DNA from 3 places in the Paracoccus jiaweipingae genome. Region 3 is predicted to be linked to each of the others. Evidence: riboswitches for the same ligand, from Rfam matches in the RefSeq annotation. Region 3 holds a riboswitch; each other region holds the start of a gene.
What was found. A riboswitch is a leader RNA that binds a small molecule or an ion and turns the genes downstream of it on or off. The one in region 3 is predicted to bind cobalamin.
Positions count from the first base shown of each region.

Region 1: another riboswitch for cobalamin. It lies ahead of ACFXP9_RS03985 (ABC transporter substrate-binding protein); the one in region 3 lies ahead of ACFXP9_RS10780 (DUF1636 family protein).
Region 2: another riboswitch for cobalamin. It lies ahead of nrdH (glutaredoxin-like protein NrdH); the one in region 3 lies ahead of ACFXP9_RS10780 (DUF1636 family protein).

Region 1 covers NZ_JBISBS010000002.1:106,384-113,106, forward strand. The annotation lists gene ACFXP9_RS03965 (Maf family protein) at 1-19, shown strand, start outside; gene ACFXP9_RS03970 (ribonuclease E/G) at 16-1,062, shown strand; gene ACFXP9_RS03975 (DNA gyrase inhibitor YacG) at 1,059-1,211, shown strand; tRNA gene ACFXP9_RS03980 (tRNA-Phe) at 1,288-1,363, shown strand; cobalamin riboswitch at 1,501-1,693, shown strand; gene ACFXP9_RS03985 (ABC transporter substrate-binding protein) at 1,830-2,849, shown strand; gene ACFXP9_RS03990 (FecCD family ABC transporter permease) at 2,858-3,868, shown strand; gene ACFXP9_RS03995 (ABC transporter ATP-binding protein) at 3,865-4,632, shown strand; gene ACFXP9_RS04000 (pseudoazurin) at 4,636-5,052, shown strand; gene ACFXP9_RS04005 (class I SAM-dependent methyltransferase) at 5,054-5,815, shown strand; gene ACFXP9_RS04010 (PhoX family protein) at 5,948-6,723, shown strand, end outside.
Region 2 covers NZ_JBISBS010000003.1:75,854-82,576, reverse strand. The annotation lists gene nirJ (heme d1 biosynthesis radical SAM protein NirJ) at 1-132, shown strand, start outside; gene ACFXP9_RS06510 (cytochrome D1 domain-containing protein) at 107-1,732, shown strand; gene ACFXP9_RS06505 (sirohydrochlorin chelatase) at 1,716-2,420, shown strand; gene ACFXP9_RS06500 (hypothetical protein) at 2,417-2,656, shown strand; gene ACFXP9_RS06495 (nickel/cobalt transporter) at 2,698-3,699, opposite strand; gene ACFXP9_RS06490 (DUF1007 family protein) at 3,684-4,358, opposite strand; cobalamin riboswitch at 4,558-4,747, shown strand; gene nrdH (glutaredoxin-like protein NrdH) at 4,841-5,065, shown strand; gene nrdI (class Ib ribonucleoside-diphosphate reductase assembly flavoprotein NrdI) at 5,144-5,527, shown strand; gene nrdE (class 1b ribonucleoside-diphosphate reductase subunit alpha) at 5,575-6,723, shown strand, end outside.
Region 3 covers NZ_JBISBS010000005.1:219,884-226,606, reverse strand. The annotation lists gene cobG (precorrin-3B synthase) at 1-213, opposite strand, end outside; gene cobN (cobaltochelatase subunit CobN) at 210-3,464, opposite strand; gene cobW (cobalamin biosynthesis protein CobW) at 3,464-4,513, opposite strand; gene ACFXP9_RS10780 (DUF1636 family protein) at 4,514-4,867, opposite strand; cobalamin riboswitch at 5,228-5,427, opposite strand; gene cobF (precorrin-6A synthase (deacetylating)) at 5,446-6,177, opposite strand; gene ACFXP9_RS10770 (molybdate ABC transporter substrate-binding protein) at 6,174-6,723, opposite strand, start outside.

The sequences.
Region 1 (6,723 bases), on a different contig from region 3:
CCCGGAACACCCCGCATGAAACATGTTGTTATCGGCCAATGGCGCGGCCACCCCGCCGCGGCCCTGTTCCTTGACCGTCAGCTGGACCAGCTGATCATCGCCCCTGACGCGCTGACCGCGCTGCCGCCCGGCACCATTTGCCGTGGCATCGTCGACCGCTTGGTCAAGGGACAGGGCGGCGTGTTCCTGCGCCTGCCCGAGGGGCAGCGCGGATTTTTGCGCAGCAAGGGCGGCCTGCGCGAGGGGCAGCCGCTGATCGTGCAGGTCTCGGGCGTGCCCGAGGACGGCAAGGCGGTTCCGGTCAGCGACCGTTTCCTGCTGCGCGGGCGCCATGTCATTGTGACGCCCGGTGCGCCGGGGGTGAATGTTTCGCGCCAGATCAAGGATGAAGCGCTGCGCACCGCGCTGTCCGATCTGGTGCGCGATCTGCACCCCGGCGATGACAGCACGACTGGCGTCATCATCCGCAGCGCCGCCGCCGATGCCGATGACGCCGACATCACCGCTGAACTGGCCCCGCTGCTGGACCTGGCGCAGGCGCTGACCGCCGATCTGGCCGGGGACCCGCAGATCCTGCTGGACGCGCCCCAACCTACCGATACCGCCTGGCAGGACTGGTCCGACCCCGCCCCCGACGGGATCGAGGATGGGCCGGATGCCTTTGACCACAGCGGCGCCAGCGAAGCGGTTGATGCCCTGCTGTCACCGCGGGTTGATCTTGGCGGCGGGGCCTTCGCCTTTATCGAACCAACCCGGGCCGCGATCTGTATCGACGTCAATACCGGCAGCGACCATTCCCCCGCCGCCGCGCTGAAGGCCAATATCGCCATGGCCCGCGACCTGCCGCGCCAGTTGCGCCTGCGCGGGCTTGGCGGGCAGGTGGTGGTCGATTTTGCCCCGGTTTCCAAGCGCGACCGTGGCACCATCGAACAAGTTCTGCGCGCCGCCGCCCGCCCCGAAGGCGGCGCGATGACGGTCATCGGCTGGACGGCCATGGGCCTGTTCGAGGTCAACCGCAAGCGCGACCGCGTCCCCCTGACACGGCTGGCCGAGGGCGCATGACCCGCTGTCCGATCTGCGGCAAACCCGCCGACCCGAAATTGCGGCCGTTCTGTTCGAAACGCTGCGCCGACATTGACCTGGCGCGCTGGCTGCGCGGCGATTACGCCATCCCCGGCGAGCCGGCGGGAACACCCGAAACCGAGGATTGATTTTTTCCGATTTTGGGCTGGACAGGGCCGGCTGGGTCGGCTACCTACCCGCCTACGCCAGCCGCAAGGCTGCGATGCCCGGATAGCTCAGTTGGTAGAGCAGCGGATTGAAAATCCGCGTGTCGGTGGTTCGAATCCGCCTCCGGGCACCACCTCTCCCCCCCCCCACACACGAAACATGCCCCGCAATCGTTTGCGTCTGGTTCAGACCGGTCTTTTCGCGTCGACCTTACGGCCTGTGCGGGGCATGGCGGCGCGTTCGGGCCATTGCATCGGCGGGGCCAAGCGGTTACAGGCTTTAGCTGTCGGTTTCCGTAAGGAATTGAAAGGGAATCCGCCGCGGTTTTGCCGCGAACCGGAACTGCCCCCGCAACTGTAGGCGGCGAGGAACCAGCGACATGCCACTGTGGGCTTGCCCATGGGAAGGCCGCCAGTCCCCGCGACCCGCCAGTCAGGAGACCTGCCGACATCGTTTAGCTTGAACCGGGCGGGGCGCCCGGAGAGGTGCCAGATGTTGTTTCCCTGCGGCCCCGCCATGCCGGACCCTGCATTTGCGGGGCGATACGGCATGATCCGGCGATCTTTCCCTGCCTTGCCGCAAATCCGGGAATATCATTCATGACCGCTTTTCCGACCCTGCGCCTTGCCGGCGCTGCCGGGCTGTTTCTGGCCGCCACGCTGCCGGCCATGGCCGCGACCACCTATCCGCTGACGCTGGAAAATTGCGGCGTTCAGGTCAGCTTTGACCACGCCCCCGACAGCGCCGTGACCATCGGTCAGTCCGCGACCGAGACGATGTATGCGCTGGGTCTGGGCGACAAGGTCAAGGGGACCTCGGTCTGGTTTACCGATGTGCTGCCTCAATATCGCGCCCTCAATGACGGGATCGAACGGATGGCAGATAACGACCCCAGCTTTGAAAGCGTCGTCGCCAAAAAGCCGGGGCTGGTTGCGTCGCAATATGAATGGTATGTCGGGCCGCAGGGGGTGGTCGGCACGCGCGAACAATTCGCGGATCTGGGTATCCCGACCTATATCATGGCCGCCGACTGTGCCGGGAAGGACAATTCCAAAGGCTCGGACGGGACCCGCGCGGCGATGTTCAGCATGGATAGCGTGTATCAGGGCGTTCGGGACCTTGCCCGCATCTTTGACCACCCCGAAGCTGGCGAGGCGCTGGTCGATCAGCTGCGCCAGCGCGAACAGGCCGCCATCGACAAGGCGGGCGCGCTGGGGGTGCGCGATGTACCGGCGCTGTTCTGGTTTTCCTCGGCCGATCTTCAGGGCGATCCTTATGTCGCCGGGCGCAAAGGCCCGCCGGGTTACATGATGGCGGCGCTGGGGCTGCGCAATGTGATCGAAAGCGACGAGGAATGGCCGACCGTGGGCTGGGAAACCATCGCCCGCGCCAACCCCGCCATCATCGTGGTCGCAAAAATGAGCCGCCGCCGCTTTGACGCCGATGACGTGGACAAAAAGCTGGAATTCCTGAAAACCGACCCGGTGGCCAGCCAGATCGACGCGGTCAGAAACAACCGCATCGTGGTGCTGGACGCGCATTCGATGGACCCGTCAATCCGCAACATCACCGCGATCGAGGAACTGGCGCAGGCGCTGGATGGCTTTGACCTGAAATGAGCCGCAGCATGATGGCTGCCGCAATCTGGGCCGGGCTGGGGCTGGCGGGGCTGGTTCTGGCGTTGCTGGCCGGGGTGGCGCTTGGCGAAACCCCGGTTACCCCGGCGGCCATCCGTGCCGCGCTGGCCAATCACCTGTGGTCGGCGGGGCTGGCGGTGGACCCGATTGAACAGGGTATTATCTGGGCTTACCGGGTGCCGCGCACGCTGGTCGCGGCCAGTTGCGGGGCCGGGCTGGCGCTGGCCGGGCTGGTCTTGCAGGCTTTGGTGCGCAATGCGCTGGCCGACCCCTATCTGCTGGGGGTGTCGGCGGGGGCCTCGACCGGGGCGGTGGCGGTGACGCTGATGGGGCTTGGCGGCGGGCTGATCGGCATGTCCGGAGGGGCGTTTCTGGGGGCGGCGCTGGCGTTTTCGCTGGTGGCGCTGCTGGCGCGGGCCTCGGGCGGGGGGGCGGCGCAGATGGTGCTGGCCGGGGTGGCCGGGTCACAGCTGTTCAATGCGCTGACCTCGTTCCTGATCGCGCGTTCCGCCAATGCCGAACAGGCGCGCGGCATCATGTTCTGGCTGCTTGGCAACCTGTCGGGGGTGCGCTGGCCCGATGTGACGCTGGCCGCGCCGGTGGCGCTGGCGGGGGCGGTGGTCTGTCTGGCGCATATCCGGGTGCTGGATGCCTTTGCCTTCGGTCACGAGGCCGCCGCCGCGCTTGGCCTTGCCGTGCGGCGGGTGCAGCTGGTGCTGATCGGCGCGGTTACGCTGATGACGGCGGTGATGGTCAGCCTTGTCGGGTCCATCGGTTTTGTCGGGCTGGTGATCCCCCATGCGATGCGCTTTATCGTCGGGCCGCGCCATGTCCGGCTGGTGCCGGCGACCGCGCTGGCGGGGGCGGTGTTTCTGATCGGCGCCGATATTGCGGCGCGGATGCTGATCCCCGGTCAGGTGGTGCCCATTGGCGTGGTCACGGCGCTGGTCGGGGCGCCGGGTTTCGCGCTGATCCTGCTGCGCGGAAAGGTGCGGACATGAGGCTGACAGCCCGCAATCTGGGCTGGTCGGTGCGCGGCCGCCCCATCGTCAGCGACGTGTCGCTTGGCATAAATCCCGGCGAGACCTTTGGCCTGATCGGGCCGAACGGGTCGGGCAAATCCACGCTGCTGCGGCTGCTGGCGGGGCTGTTGCCGCGCGCGCAGGGGCAGGTCACGCTGGACGGCACCGACCTGCGCGCCATGCCCCGGCGCCAGATTGCGCGCCGTATTGCCATGGTCCAGCAGCAGGGCGACACCCCCGAGGCCCTGCGCGTGCGCGACGTGGCCGAACTGGGGCGCACCCCGTGGCTGGGGCCGCTGTCGGTGTTTTCGGACCGCGATCACGCCATTGTCGACGCAGCACTGGCCGCCACCGGCATGACCGCGCTGGCGCAGCGGCCGTGGTCGGCCCTGTCGGGGGGCGAACGCCAGCGCAGCCAGATCGCCCGCGCGCTGGCACAGCGTCCGGCGCTGTTGCTGCTGGACGAACCCACCAACCATCTGGACATTCACCACCAGCTGTCGCTGTTGCGGCTGGTGGATGAATTGCCGGTCACCGTGGTCATTGCGCTGCATGACCTGAATCAGGCGCTTGGCTGTGACAGGCTGGGGGTGATGCAGGACGGCAGGCTGGTCACGGTGGGACCACCGCGTCAGGTTCTGACCCCCGACCGCATTGCCCGCATCTTTCGCGTCGGCGCCCGCGCCCTGCACGACCCGGCCGATGACGCGCTGCATTACCGTTTTCACGACCTCAGGGAATGACCGATGAAACCGCTTCTTGCCGCTTTGCTGATCGCCGCCGGCCCGGCGCTGGCCGAAACCCACGATATCGACATGCTGAACCGCGGTGCCACTGGCCCGATGGTGTTCGAACCGGCCTATCTGCGCATTGCGCCGGGCGATACGCTGCGCTTTTTGCCGACCCAGCCGGGCCATAACGCCGCCACGCTGGACGGCATGATCCCCGCCGGCGCCACCCCGTTCAAGTCGCGGATCAACCGCGAATTCAGCGTCACGCTGGATTTGCCGGGCGCCTATGGCATCTATTGCCAGCCGCATCTGGGGATGGGCATGGTGATGGTGGTCGAGGTGGGCGACGGCCCGTTCGACCTGCCCCTGCCCGACAGCCTGCCACAGCGCGCCCGCGACCGCTTTGACGCCATCCTGTCCGGGCGGCCCTGAGATGGGCGACAATTTCCACCTGCGCGAGGAGATCCGCGCCTATTGGTCGCGCCGCGCCGCGCGGTTTGATCTGGCCTTTGGCCACCGCATTTCCGACCGCGCGGCACCGGCATGGGCGGCGCCGATACGCGCCCATCTTGGCCCGGCGCCGCAACAGGTGCTGGAACTGGCCTGCGGCACCGGCGAGGTGACAGCCCTGCTGCACCAGCTTGGCCATCAGGTCACGGCGCTGGATTTCGCGGAACCTATGCTGGAACAGGCGCGGGCCAAACATGCCGGCAAGGACCGGCTGCGCTTTGTTCATGCCGATGCCGAAAACACCATGGAACCCGATGCGCATTACGATGCCATCCTGTGCCGGCATCTGGTCTGGACACTGACCGACCCGCAGGCGGCCTTTGCCGACTGGCTGCGGGTGCTGCGGCCCGGCGGGCGGCTGGTGATCTTTGACGGCGACTGGACGCGTCCGGCCAGACCCGGTCTGGCGCGGCTGCTGGCGCTGTGGGACCGGCTGTCGCCCGACCCTTATCATGACGACGCGCTGGGGCAGGCCCATGCCGGGATCATGCGGCAACTGCCCTTCGGTCACGGGCTGCGCTTTGATCAGCTGGCCGGGATGCTGTCACAGGCTGGCTTTGACCGGATCGGTCAGCTGCCATATGCCCCCATCGCCCGCGCCCAGCGCCGGGGTCAGGGGCTGCGCAACCGGCTGCGCACGCGGGTTCATCACCGCTTTATCCTGACCGCGTCCAGACCCGGTTAGGTCAGGGACAGAGGCGTCGCCGTCGGGGCCAGCCCGGTGCCGCACAGGTCGCCGCAAGAAAACGGCGGCCTGTAACCTGCCTGTCACAGAACGGCCCTAGGGTTTGCGGCGCAACAGCCAACGGAGCGCATCATGCAGCCCAAAGCCATTCTTCTTGCCGCCACCGCCCTTGCCGCCCTGCCCCTGACGGGCCAGGCGCAAGAGCTTGCCTTTTCCCCCGTGCCCTTTGCCGCCGATGACGCCGCCAAGCGTCAGGTGCTGGCCTCGGACAAGGTGACGGTGGATGGCAAGGATTACCCCATCGCCTATCACGTTCTGGCCCGCACCGGCGACAAGCTGGGCGATGGCGTGTTCGGCGCGCTGATCGACCGTGACGGCAAGGTCGTCACCTCCGAGGACGGGTCGGAACACCTGTCGGTGGATGCCGATTTCACCTCGCTGATTCGCAAGGGGGACAAACTGTATGCGGTGACGCATTTCGAATCGCGCCCCGGTGCGATTTATGTCACCGAACTGACGCAGGACGGGGACGGCAAGCTGACCGCCACCAAGACCAGCCCGGTCGATTTCGCGCAGCAAGGCGGCCTGTGGGTGCCCTGCGCCGGGTCGGTCACGCCCTGGGGCAACCATCTGGGCGGCGAGGAATACCCCCCCAATGCCGAGGCCGTCGAGGCCGCCAATGACATCTCGGAAATCGACGAATATTACCGCCCGATGGCGCGTTTCTTCGGGCTGGACCCGGCGACCATGACGCTGGACGATTTCCGGGCCGCCTTTAACCCCTATGCCTATGGCTTCCCGACCGAGATCACCATCGACGATCAGGGTCATGCCAGCGCCACCAAACATTACGCGATGGGCCGCGTCGCGATCGAACTGGCCCATGTCATGCCCGACAACAAGACCGT
Region 2 (6,723 bases), on a different contig from region 3:
GATCCGTGGGCCGAAGACCCGGCCTGTTACCTGACCGCGCGGGAAATCGGCATCAGCGATGCCGACCCGGACCGCCTGACCGTCACGCCATTCCGGGGGAAAAGCCATGATCCGGCGCATAAATTCTTTTAAGCCCCGCGCTGCCAAGCCCGGCGCTGACAAACCCCGTGCAGCGCTGTCGCTGCTGGCGGCGGCTTTGGCGGCGGTGCCGCTGGCCGCGCAGGCCGGGACACAGGCCGATGCGGCAACCGGCGCGGCGGCCGATTACGCCGAACATTGCGCCGCCTGCCACGGTGACAACCGGCTTGGCGGCACCGGCCCGGCGCTGATCCCCGAAACGCTTGGCCGCGTCAAAGGGCTGGACGCGGTGATCGCCCAAGGCCGCCCGGCCACGCAAATGGCGGGTTTTGCCGACCAGCTGTCGCCTGACCGCATTGCCGCGCTGGTGGGGTATATCAAGGCGCCGCTGGCGCAAACCCCGGACTGGACACTGGATGACATCGCCGCCAGCCGCGCGATGGCGCCGGACTATGCCCCCTCGGTCGCGCCGCGCTTTACCGCCGATCCGATGAATATCACGCTGGTGGTGGAAACCGGCGATCACCATGTCAGCGTTCTGGACGGCGATACATTCGACGTGCTGGACCGCTTTGCCACGCCTTACGCGGTGCATGGCGGGCCGAAATTCAGCCCAGACGGGCGCTTTGTCTTTGTCATGTCGCGCGATGGCTGGGTGCAGAAATACGATATCTGGTCGCTGTCGGTGGTCGGTCAGGTCCGCGCCGGGCTGAACAGCCGCAATATCGCCATCAGCCATGACGGCAAATGGCTGGCGGTGGCCAATTACCTGCCCGCCACGCTGACCATCCTGTCGACCGACGATCTGTCGCCGGTCCGGGTGATCAGCGTCATTGCCCGCGACGGCACAGCCAGCCGGGTCAGCGCCGTCTATCAGGCGCCGCAGCGCAAAAGTTTCGTGCTGGCCCTGAAAGACGCCCCCGAGATCTGGGAGGTTGCCACCGACCCGCAGGCCGGCCCCTTCCACGAGGGGTTTGTCCACAGCTATGAAAAGGGGATGGAGGAATCGCTGGACGCGCAGCAGGGACTGTTCGCCCGCCGCCGCATTCTGGTCGACGAACCGCTGGACGATTTCTTCTTCACCCCCGATTACAGCGCCCTGATCGGGGCCAATCGCAAGGGCGACAAGGGCGTGGTGGTGAACCTGAATGTGCGGCGCGAAATCGCGGAACTGCCGCTGCCGGGGATGCCGCATCTGGGGTCGGGCATCACCTGGATGCGCGATGGTCGCCGCGTGATGGCCAGTCCGCATCTGAACGAGGGCGTATTGTCGGTGATCGACATGCAGGACTGGTCGCTGGTCAGACAGATCAAGACCGACGGGCCGGGGTTTTTCCTGCGCAGCCATGAAAATTCGCCCTATGTCTGGGCCGATGTGTTTTTCGGGCCGAACAAGGACAAGATGCATATCATCGACAAGCAAAGCCTTGAAATCGTCAGGACCCTGCGCCCCGAACCCGGCAAGACGCTGGCCCATACCGAATTCACCCGCGACGGCAAATATGCGCTTGTCTCCCTGTGGGAGGATGACGGCGCGGTGATCGTCTATGACGCCAAAACGCTGGCCGAGGTCCGGCGCTTGCCGATGCGCAAACCCTCGGGCAAATATAACGTCTGGAACAAGATTACCTTCAGCGATGGCACCAGTCACTGACATAGCAATCATCGCCCATGGCCAGCCCGGCGATCCGGCGCCGCTGCAACAGGCGGTGGCGGCACTGGCGGCGCGGGTGGACGCGCTGTTGCCCGATCTGCGCGTCAGCGGGGCGACGCTGGCCTGCACCGACAGCCTGTCGCGCATCACCGATGCGCGGCTGATCTATCCGCTGTTCATGGCCGATGGCTGGTTCACCCGGGTCGAGATGCCGCGCCGCCTGCGCGCCGCCGGTGTCCATCTGGCCGAGGTCACCGACCCGCTGGGGCTGGACCCTGACCTGCCGGAGATCGGGCTGGATCTGGCGCTGGCGGGGGCGGCGGGGGCCGGGCTTGATCCGGCGCAGACGGCGCTGATCGTGGCCGGGCATGGCTCGGGCCGGGGCGAGGCCGCGGCCAATGCCTGCCGCGGCTTTGCCGATGCCATTGCCGCGACCGGGCGTTTCGCGCAGGTCGTTACCGGGTTTATCGAACAGCCGCCATGGCTGGCCGATGCCGCGCGCCTGCCCGGCCCGGCGCTGTGCCTGCCGTTTTTCGCCACCGCAGCGGGGCATGTCATGCAGGACATCCCCGACGCCCTTGCCAGGGCCGGCATGACCGGCCCGGTGACGCCGCCGGTCGGTCTGGCCCCGGCGGTTCCGGCGCTGGTGGCGCGGCGCCTGTCCGCAGCATGGAAGGACATGACATGACCACCCCGCAACCGGGCCGCTGGCCGCTGTGGAAACTGGCGCTGTTGCTGTATCCCTTCGCGGGCGGCGTGGTGTGGATCAACCTGTTCATGCTGGCGCTGATGGGCAACGCCATCGGTCTGGGCAGCCTTGATCCGGTCCAGTCGGTCCGGGTCGCGGTGCTTTTGGGTATTCCGGCGGCATGGGCCAGCGCACGCTGGGTGCGCGGGCTGATGGATCAGGCTGACGCGGGCTAAGGCCCGTGGGCCCGTGGGTTCGTGGGCCCGTGGGGGCGGCCTCAGGCCAGCCCCAGTTGCAGCGCGGCCAGCAGCGCGATGGCCAGCCCGGCTGACAGCTCGAACAGGGCGGCGGCGATGCGCAGCGCCGGGGCCTGGGTCAGCGTCGCCAGCGCGCCGCGCCGCAGGGTGACGCTGGCGGTTGCCACCATCGCCGTCAGCGCCGCCGTGCCCATGGCCATGACCAGCGCGCCCCAGATGCCGGCGGCGAAAATACCCATCTGCCAGGTCAGCACCAACAGCAACACCGCGCCGCTGCAAGGCCGCACGGCAATGCCCGCGATCAGCGCCGCCATGTCGCGCCAGCCGGTCGCGGCGGCAATGGCCTGTGGGCTGGGGGCATGGGCGTGACCGCAATCGGGGCAGACCGCCGCATCGGCAGGCGCGCTGTGGTGATGATCGTAGTCGTGGTGATGATCGTGGTGATGATCGTGGTGATGATGGTGGTGGTGGTCATGCCCGTGATCATGGCCGCAGGCGGCAGCATGGTGCGGACCCGCCCCGCGCGCCGGGCGCATCCGCCACAACCGCCGCGCGCCCCGCCACAGCAGCCACAGCCCGATCAGCCCGATCAGCGCGAAACTCAGCGGGGCCAGACGCTGTTCGGCCAGCTCGGTCATGTGGCGGCGCGACAGGTTCAGCACCGTGACCCCGGCCCCGACCAGCGCAATCGCCATCAGCCCCTGCCCCAGCGCGGCCAGCGCCGACACCGTTGCCAGCCGCCGCGCCGGAATGTCGCGGGCCAGACCGTATGCGCCGACCAGAAACTTGCCATGCCCCGGTCCCACCGCATGAACAAAGCCATAGCCAAAGCACAGCCCCAGATACAGCAGCCACGCGCCGCCATCGCCCGCCTTCAGCGCGCGCAAGGCGCGGGCCAGCGCGTTCTGGACATCGCGCTGATGCGTGGCCGCCCATTGCGACACCGCCGCCGGGTGCAGCAGCACCCACCCAAGCCCCAGCGCCAGCAGCGCCGCCAGCGCAATGATCAGCGCGCGCCGCATGTGACCTCGAACCGGTCGGCAAAGGCCGCGCCCACATCGGGCATCTGCATGAAGGTGATGGAATCGGTCTGCATGTCCAGCCTGGACAATTCGGCCAGCAATTCCTTCTGGCCGCTGTCATCGGGCTTGCGCCGGGTGATGGTGCAATCGTCGCGGCCCTTGACCACCGGGTCGGCGGGCGTGTCATAGGCCACGAAATAGCTGGGGTCATAGGCCCGCGCCACCACCGGCGCGGCGCGCGTCACCGGCACAGGTTTATGCAGCGGGCGGGTATGGATGGTCAGGATGCGGCCATCGCGCCAGACCGCCTTGTGATCGACAGGCCGGTCCAGCGCCAGCGGCTGACCACCCTGTTCCAGCGTGAAATCGCCCGGAAAGCCCGCTGCCCAATCGACATCATGGCCCGCCCATGCCGCCAGCCGCGCCGGGTCCGGCTCGCCATCGCCGTCGCGGTCCAGCTGCGCGTCCTCGATCATCGAGAGGGAATAGAATTCGTCATACAGCCAATAGACCCGAATCGCCGCCAGCCGCCCCTGCCCGTCAAACAGCAGCGCGAAAGAAGCGTCGATAAACACATGCGGATGCGCGCTGGCGGGCAGACCGCCCGATAACAGCGCGAAAACAAGCGCCAGGGCGCGAAAGGGGCGGCGTATCGTCATGCTGGCGGTGGTAACGCGGCGCCCAGGTGATGGCAATCTGCCACAGGTCGCGATGGGCGTGGGAAATGCGTTTGATCTTTGCCCCAACCCCCTGATATGCGCGGCAATCCCAACCGGCGGTTGCCGCCCGATCAAGCCTGTGTGACAGAAAAGCAGCCGATGGCACACACACGATATTGACAGTTTTGGCCAGTTCATATCTAAATGATGTGGTCATGGTGCCCCCGGATGCCGGGGGTGAAAATGGGAAGCCGGTGGAAATCCGTCGCTGCCCCCGCAACTGTAAGTGGTTTGTCGCCCCGGTTACCACTGGTCCCTTCGGGGGCCGGGAAGGTGGGGTTGACGCCTTCGCCACAAGCCAGGAGACCTGCCATGGCGCGTGATAACCGACACCGGGCGGAGGGTCCGGCGGCGTGGCGCGGGCCTTGGGACCGGCATCATTCCGCTGTGCTTTTTCCGTCTTCAGACCAAGGACCGAACCAATGACGATCACCGTTTATTCGAAACCCGCCTGCGTCCAATGCACCGCCACCTATCGCGCGCTGGAACAGCGTGGGCTGGATTACACCGTCATCGACCTGTCCGAGGATGCCGAGGCCATGGACCGCGTGACCGCGCTGGGGTATCGTCAGGTGCCGGTGGTCGTGGCCGGTGAACAGCACTGGTCCGGGTTCCGCCCCGACATGATCGGTGCCCTGGCGAACTGAGGCACCCAAGGCCGGGCGGGCGGTCCCTGCGGGCCGCGGGCGCGGCGGTGGTTGATCCGCGATGACATGGGTGGGGATATGGGCGGTCTGGCCTATTATTCGACCGCGTCCGGCAATACCCGGCGCTTCATCGAACGTCTGGGATTGCCGGCGCTGGAAATTACCCGCGATGCGGTGATCGACCGGCCCTATGTGCTGGTGGTGCCGACCTATGCCGATGATGCGGGCCGGGGCGCCGTGCCCAAGCCCGTGATCCACTTTCTTAACAATCCCGGCAACCGCGCCCTGCTGCGCGGGGTTATTGCCGGGGGAAACCGCAACTTTGGACAGTTTTTCGCCTGTGCCGGCGATGTGATCACCAAGAAATGCGGGGTGCCTTGTCTGTACCGGTTCGAACTGGCCGGCACACCCGAGGATACCGACCGCGTCAGACAGGGATTGGAACGATTTTGGACGACCTGAGCCTTGACCGCACCGAAGTGCTGACCGACCCGCGCGCGCCCGCGGATATGGATTTCCACGCGCTGAACGCGATGCTGAACCTGTATGATGAAAACGGGCGCATCAATTTCGAGGCCGACCGCAAGGCCGCGCGTCAGTATTTCCTGCAACATGTGAACCAGAACACGGTTTTCTTTCATTCGCTGAAGGAAAAACTGGGCTATCTGGTCGATGAGGGCTATTACGAGGCCGACGTTCTGGCCCAATACAGCGAAGCCTTCATTCAGAAGATCTGGGACACGGCCTATGCCCGCAAGTTCCGGTTCCGCACCTTCCTGGGGGCATTCAAATATTACACCAGCTATACGCTGAAAACCCGCGACGGAAAGCGTTTCCTGGAACGCTATGAGGACCGGGTCTGCATGGTGGCGCTGACGCTGGCGGCGGGCGATGAAACCATGGCCATGAACCTGATGGAGGAAATCATCGCCGGGCGGTTCCAGCCCGCGACGCCGACCTTCCTGAATGCCGGCAAGGCCCAACGCGGAGAGCTGATTTCCTGTTTCCTGCTGCGGCTGGAAGACAATATGGAATCCATCGGGCGCGGCATCAACAGCGCGCTGCAACTGTCCAAACGCGGCGGCGGCGTCGCCCTGATGCTGACCAACCTGCGGGAATCGGGGGCGCCGATCAAGGGCATCGAAAACCAGTCCTCGGGCGTTATTCCGGTGATGAAGCTGCTGGAAGACAGCTTCAGCTATGCCAACCAGCTTGGCGCGCGTCAGGGCGCCGGGGCGGTTTACCTGAACGCGCATCACCCTGATATTCTGCGCTTTCTGGACACCAAGCGCGAAAACGCGGATGAAAAGATCCGCATCAAGACGCTGTCGCTTGGCGTGGTGGTGCCCGACATTACCTTCGAACTGGCCAAGCGCGACGACGATATGTATCTGTTTTCGCCGCATGACATCCAGAAGGTCTATGGGGTGCCGTTCTCGGAAATTTCGGTCACCGAAAAATACGCCGAGATGGTGGATGACAAGCGCATCCGCAAAACCAAGATCCGGGCGCGGAAATTCTTCGAGATCATCGCGGAAATCCAGTTCGAATCCGGCTATCCCTATCTGATGTTCGAGGATCACGTGAACCGCGCCAACCCGATCAAGGGGCGCATCACCATGTCGAACCTGTGTTCCGAGATCCTTCAGGTCAACGAG
Region 3 (6,723 bases):
CCGGGGCGTCACCCCGCGCAGTTGCAGATTGGCGCGGGTCGTCACCTCGATCGCGCCATTGCCAAAGCGCCGGGCCAGCGCGGCGATGGCACGGGCGTCTTCGTTGTCCAAATACCCATTGCGCGTGCGGACCCGCACCACCAGCCCGTCGCCTGACATCATCGGCCGCAGCGCACCGGGGCACCAGCCGCGAATAATGGGGTCGCGGCTCATGGTGCGTCGCCCACCGATGCGGCAATATCATTGCGCCGGGTCTGCCACAGGCCGGCGGCGCGCAGCGCGGCAAAGCGGTCACGCAGCGCGGCCAGCGCGGCGGGGTTTTCGCGGGACATGAAATCGACCACCTCGGGGCGGCCAAGGGTGGCATCGAAATACAGATCGAACAGATGCGGCGGCAGGGCGCGGGTCAGTTGCGCGAAAGCGGCAAGGTTGTCCAGCGTCGCGGTGATTTCCGCCGCGCCGCGAAAGCCGTGACGCATCATGCCATCCGCCCAGTCCGGGTTGGCGGCGCGGGCGCGGGTGACGCGGGCGATTTCCTCGGTCAGGGCGCGGGCGGCGGGCTGGCCGGGGCGGGTGTTGTCAAGGTGGTAAAGCGGCGGCAGATCCGCCCCCAGCACCGCCGCCGCCGCCGCCGGTCCGGCCTGATGCGCCGCAAAATCGGGCGCGGTCAGCAGGTCGGCCTCGGCCAGATCCTGCGCATGGGCAAAGGCGCTGGCGCCGCGCAACCGGGCCTCGATCCCGGCGCGGTCCTGTGTGCTGCCTTGCGGGCTGATCGCCCATTCCGACCCTGCCAGCCATGCCATGCCCGCCGCCATGCGCGCGCTGTCGGACAGATCGGCCACCGGGTCCATGCCGACGCCATAGGCGCCCGGACGCGGGCCGAAAACGCGCGGCGCTGCGCTGGTGCCCTCGGCCAGATAGGGGTTCTGGTCGGGGGCCTCGTCCCGCGCGGCCAGCGACTGCGTGGCGGCGTGGAACAGGCCCGCAAGGTCCGGGAACACGTCGCGAAACAGCCCCGAAACCCGCAGCGTCACCCCGATCCGGGGCCGGTTCAACAGCGCCAGTGGCAGCACCTCGAACCCGGTGACGCGGCCTGTGGCGCTGTCCCATTGCGGGGCCAGTCCGGCCAGATGCAGGGCCATGGCATATTCCTCGCCGGCGGTGCGCATGGTGGCGCTGCCCCACAGGTCGACGATGATGTCGCGCGGCCAGTCGCCATGGTCTTGCAGGTGGCGGCGGATCAGTTCCCCGGCCAGTTTGACGCCTTGCGCATGGGCCGATTTCGTCGGCACGGCGCGCGGATCGACGGCGAACAGGTTGCGCCCGGTCGGCAGAACGTCGCTGCGCCCCCGTGCCGGGCTGCCGGACGGACCGGCGGCGACGCGGCGCCCGGCCAGCGCATCCAGCAGGCCCTGCGCCTCGCCCGTGGCGCTGCCATAGATGTGCAGCCCATCGGCAAACCGGCTTTCCTTGAGGTCGCAGACAAAGCGGTCGATGCGGGGGATGGCCTCGGCGGGGCTGGCATCGGGGGGGATGTTCAGGTCATCCTCGACCCCGGCAACCTGGGCCTCCAGCCGGATACCCTCGATCAGGCGGGCGCGGCGGGCCGGGTCCAGCCCCTCGGCGGTGGCATATTCGTCCAGCAGCCGTTCCAGCACCGCCAGCCGTTCCGGCAGCGCGCTGGGGGCCAGTGGCGGCGGGATATGACCAAGCGTCAGCGCACCGATGCGGCGTTTGGCCTGTGCGGCCTCGCCGGGGTCGTTCACGATGAAGGGGTACACCACCGGCGTGGCCCCGATCAGCGCCTGCGGCCAGCAATCCGCGCCAAGCGCCACCGATTTGCCGGGCAGCCATTCCAGCGTGCCATGCGCCCCCATATGGATCAGCGCGACGATACCAAGGCTTTGAAGATAAAGGCAAAACGCGACATATCCATGCCGGGGCACGCGGTCGAGGTCGTGGTAATCATCCTCTCGTGCCGCAGGGGTGCCGCGTTCGGGTTGCAGCGCGACCAGAACCCCGCCACGCCGGGTCGCGGCAAAGTGGAACGCGCCGTCGCGGCAGGCGGGGTCATCGGCGGCCTTGCCCCAGGCCGCGGCCAGATCGTCGCGCAGTTTTTGCGGCAGGCGGTCCAGCGCGGCGTGATAATCGGCCAGCGGCCAGCACAGGGTTTCGGCCAGCAGGTCGGGCGCCAGCGGCGCGGCGGGACCGGTGGCGTAACCGGCATCGCGCAACAGTGCCAGCACCGCGTCGGTCGAGGCCAGCGCGTCCAGCCCCACCGCATGGGCGATCTGGTCCGGGCGTCCGGGATAGGTCGACAGAACCAGCGCCAATGTCCGATCCGCCGGGGCGGTCTGTCCCAGCCGGTGCCACGCCGTCACGCGGTCGGCGGCCTGTGCGATCAGGTCGGCATCGGCGCGGTGGGCAAAGCGCGAATATTGCGTCTGCGGGTCGCGGGCATGGGGCTGTTTATGGCTGATCAGCCCGGCAAACAGACGGCCGTCAACCTCGGGCAGGACGACATGCATGGCCAGATCGGCGGGCGACAGCCCCCGCGCGGCCTGTTGCCAGTCGCGTTTGCGGGCGGTGGACAGGGCGACCTGATGCACCGGACAGCCCGGCGCGTCCAGCGGCGATGCCCCGCCCGCCAGCCCCCCATCGCGCCCGGAAAAAGCGGTGGCGTTGACAATGGCGGCGGGGCGGGCGGCGCGCAGTTGCGCGTCGATCCAGGGTGCATTGTCGCCCTTCAGCGATGGCGCGAACAGCCCCGCCACCCGGAACCCCCGGTCGCGCAGCGCCGCGATCAGCGCATCCACCGGGTCGGTATCGGCGGCGGCCAGATAGCTGCGGTAAAAGCTGACCACGGCCAGTGGCGCATCGCCCGCTGGTGGCGCGTCGACCACCCCGCGCGCCGGGTCATACCAGCCCCGGTCGGGCAGCGTCGTGTGGCCGTCATAGCCCGGTGCGTTCAGCCCCGCGGCCCCGGCCAGCGCCGCCAGCGCGGCGGCGGCGGGGGCGGCACCCCCGGCCTCGGCCAGTGCGGTCAGGCGGTGCAGGGTGTCGGCATCGACGGTGCTGGCGGCCTGCAAGGCCGGGTCGGGGCGGCCATCGGCGGGGATCACCGCCAGCGCGATGCCCCGCCGCCGCGCCAGATCCTGCACGCTGGCCAGCCCATAGGGCCAATAGCTTTCACCCCCGATCAGCCGGATCAGGATGGCTTTCGCCCCTTCCAGCGTGGCCTCAAGATAGGTATCGACCGAGACCGGGTGCCGCAGCGCCACAAGGTTTTGCAGCCGCAAAGATGGCACCGCCCCCCGCGCCTGCCACAGCCGATAGCCCCCCGCGAAAGCCCCCAGATCGCTGTCGGAAAACGACAGCACCACCAGATCGCCCGGCGTCTGGCCGGGGTCAAAGGGGGCGTCGGTTTCTTCCAGCCCGTGGCTTTCGCGAAAGACGATATGCATCAGCCGACCACGCGCCCGCCAAGCGCATCGGCCACGGCCTGCGGGTTCAGGTGGTGATGTTCGGCAATCACCACCAGACGGGAATTGCGCGGCGCGTCACCCCACGGCCGGTCATATTGATGCCGCACCCGCGCCCCCACGGCCTGAACCAGCAGGCGCATGGGCTTGCCTGCGACCGCGATATGCCCCTTCACACGCAAGATGTTGTTTTCGGTTGCGACACGCGAAACAAGATCTGCGATTGTGCTGGGGCTGTCAGCCTCGGGCAGGGCGATGACGGCGCTGTCGAAATCGTCATGTTCATGATCATCGGCGCCATCGTGATGGCTGGGGCGGGCGTCAAGGTCATCCTCGGCGGCGGCACCAAGGCCAAGGATCACGCGGGGGTCGACCTCGCCCTCGGTTACGGGGATGATGGGCAGTTTGCGCGGGGCCTCGGCCTCGATCGTGGCGCGGGCGGCGGCGATGCCATCCGCGCCGGCCAGATCGGCCTTGGTCAGCAGCACGACATCGGCGCAGGCGATCTGATCCTCGAACACCTCGGACAGCGGGGTTTCGTGGTCGATGCTGTCATCCGCCGCGCGTTGGGCATCGACCGCCGCCAGATCGGGGGCAAAGCGGCCCGCCGCCACGGCCTCGGCATCGGCCAGCGCGATCACCCCGTCAACGGTGATGCGCGACCGGATCGCGGGCCAGTCGAACGCCTTCAGCAGCGGCTTGGGCAGCGCCAGCCCCGAGGTCTCGATCAGGATGTGATCGGGGCGCGGGTTGCGGGCCAGCAGCTGTTCCATCGTCGGGATGAAATCATCGGCCACGGTGCAGCAGATACAGCCATTCGCCAGTTCAAGGATGTTTTCAGCCGGGCAGTTTTCATCTGCGCAGCCTTGCAGGATTTCACCGTCGACCCCGGCGGTGCCGAATTCATTGACCAGCACCGCAAGGCGGCGGCCCTGCGGGTTGGCCATCAGGTGACGGATCAGCGTGGTTTTGCCGGACCCCAGAAAGCCGGTGATCACGGTGACGGGGATTTTGGACAGATCTGTGGTCATTCAAGCCTCTGATGGTGGGATACGGGCAAGCGACTGCTTGCGGAACTGAACGGGCCGTGCCCGCCATGGCACCAGCCCGTCAGGCGTGGCGGCATAGGCGCGGGCGCCGGCCAGAATATCGGCGGCATCGGCAGGGGTCATGCGGCCATAGACATAGGACCAGCGCCCCGCCCCCGACAGCGCCACGACGCAGCCCTGATCGCAGGCCGACAGGCATTCGACCGGCACCACGCGGATCGGATCGGGCGCATCGGCCAGCGCCGCGGCCAGTTGCGCGCCGGGGGTGGGCTGGCCGTCGGCAACGGGCTGACCGGCACGGCAGGTCACGCAGACATGCAGGGTGACGGGGGGCAGGGTGACGGGGGACAGGGTGGCGGCGGATGCGGTGACGGGGGATGCGGTCGTGCCGGGCGCGGTGCCGGATGGCGGGTTGGCTGCGGTCCGGGGGGCTGCGGTCCGTGTCGCGGCGGGCTGCGAAAGGGTGGCTTGGGATGCGGCGGGTGGGGGCGCGGCAGGCTGGGGCGTGGCCACGGAGGATGGCGTCACGGACGGTTCGGCCTTGGGTGGCGGGCAGGCGCTGGCGGGGTCGTTGTCTGCGGGCATAGGCCCCCCTTGCTGTGCGGCCCCGGCGGGGCGGTTCGGGCATGGGGGCGGGGTGGCGTGGCGCAAATTGCGGACGCGACCGCAGATCACCCCGTCTGCGTGATGTCAGCCGCCGGATGGCGGGCTCTGGCAGGTCTCCCGGCTTGCGGATCTGAGGCGGGGCCTCGCGGTGCTTCGGCCTTCCCGGCACAAGGCCAGTGGCGGTGAAGCACCTGTCCGGTCACGGTCGCGGGGGCGGCTGGACTGGCGGCGGGCCGCTGTCCATTCCCTTTTCACCTGCGGATGCAGGAACCAGTGCGCCCCCACCTGTGCCGGTGCCGGGCAGGTTGTCAAGCCGTGTCGCGGCGCAACAGATAGATATCCATCACCCAGCCATGCCGGTCACGGGCCTGCGCGCGGGTGGCGATGATGCGCGGCCCGGCCTGTGCCAGCGGCCCGTGGTCAAGGATCTGTTCCGGCATCCCCACGAAGGCCCCCCACCAGATCGTCAGACCGCGCGGGTCCAGCGCCTGAAAGCTGCATTCGCCGTCCAGCATGACCGCAACGGTTTCCGCGCCATCGGGCCAGCCGTGATCGCGGATCTGGCGACCGGTGGTGATGGTCACCGGGCCGCCCACGGTGTTCAGCGGGATGGCATGGGCGGCGGTCAGGGCTTGCAGGGCGGTGATGCCGGGGATGACCTGCACCTGCGGCGCCGGGTCCAGCCGCGCGGCAATGCGCAGGGTCGAATCATACAGCGACGGATCGCCCCACACCAACAGCGCGACAGTGCCGTCACAGCCACCGATGGCGCGCAGCCACTGCGCCGCGATGGCGTCGTGCCAGTCATGCACGCCCTGCCGGTAATCGCCGCTGGAATCGCGGCGCGGCATGGTAAAGGACGCCCGTGGCACATCGGGCGCGACCCGGTCCAGAATGGCGTGGCGGATATGGGCCAGATCCTCTTTCCCGGTGCCTTTTTCAGGGATCAGCACCAGATCGGCGGCGGCCAGCGCCTGCGCGCCCTGAAATGTCAGGTGGTCGGGGTTGCCGGTGCCGATCCCGATCAGACACAGCTTCATCGCCGCCCCCCCGTTTGCACCCGCCCCACGGCAAAGCCGTAATCGGCCAGAATGGCCTGACCGTCGGGGGACAGGATGAACATCGCCAGTTCGTGCGCCTCGGGCGGGGCGCCGCGCATGACCGTCAGGCCATAGCTGGCGCCGACGGACAGGGCCTCGGGCAGGGGCAGAACCTCGAGCGCGGGGGTGTCGGCGCTGGCCCGCATGGCGTTGGTGCAATAGGTCAGAAACAGGTCGGCGCGGTGTTCGGTCATCACCCAGCCATACAGGTTGCGCCCCTGCGGCGGCGTGGCGCTGTCCGGCCCGCCGGTCAGTTGCAGCGCCTTGGCCTTCAGCGCCGCACCGGCATGGGGGCGCAGGGCCTCGGCCCGGTCGAACAGCCGCCAGGCGTAATCGCCCGCCGGGTCCGCGCCGGGGGTCGCGGTGCCAAGCCGCAGCGCCGGGTCCAGCATCGCATCCAGCAGCGTGTCGGTCGTCAGCCCCAGCCCCGGCTGCGCCAGCGCGCACAGGCGGTTGCGCGCAAACACCACCACCGGCCCGGACAGC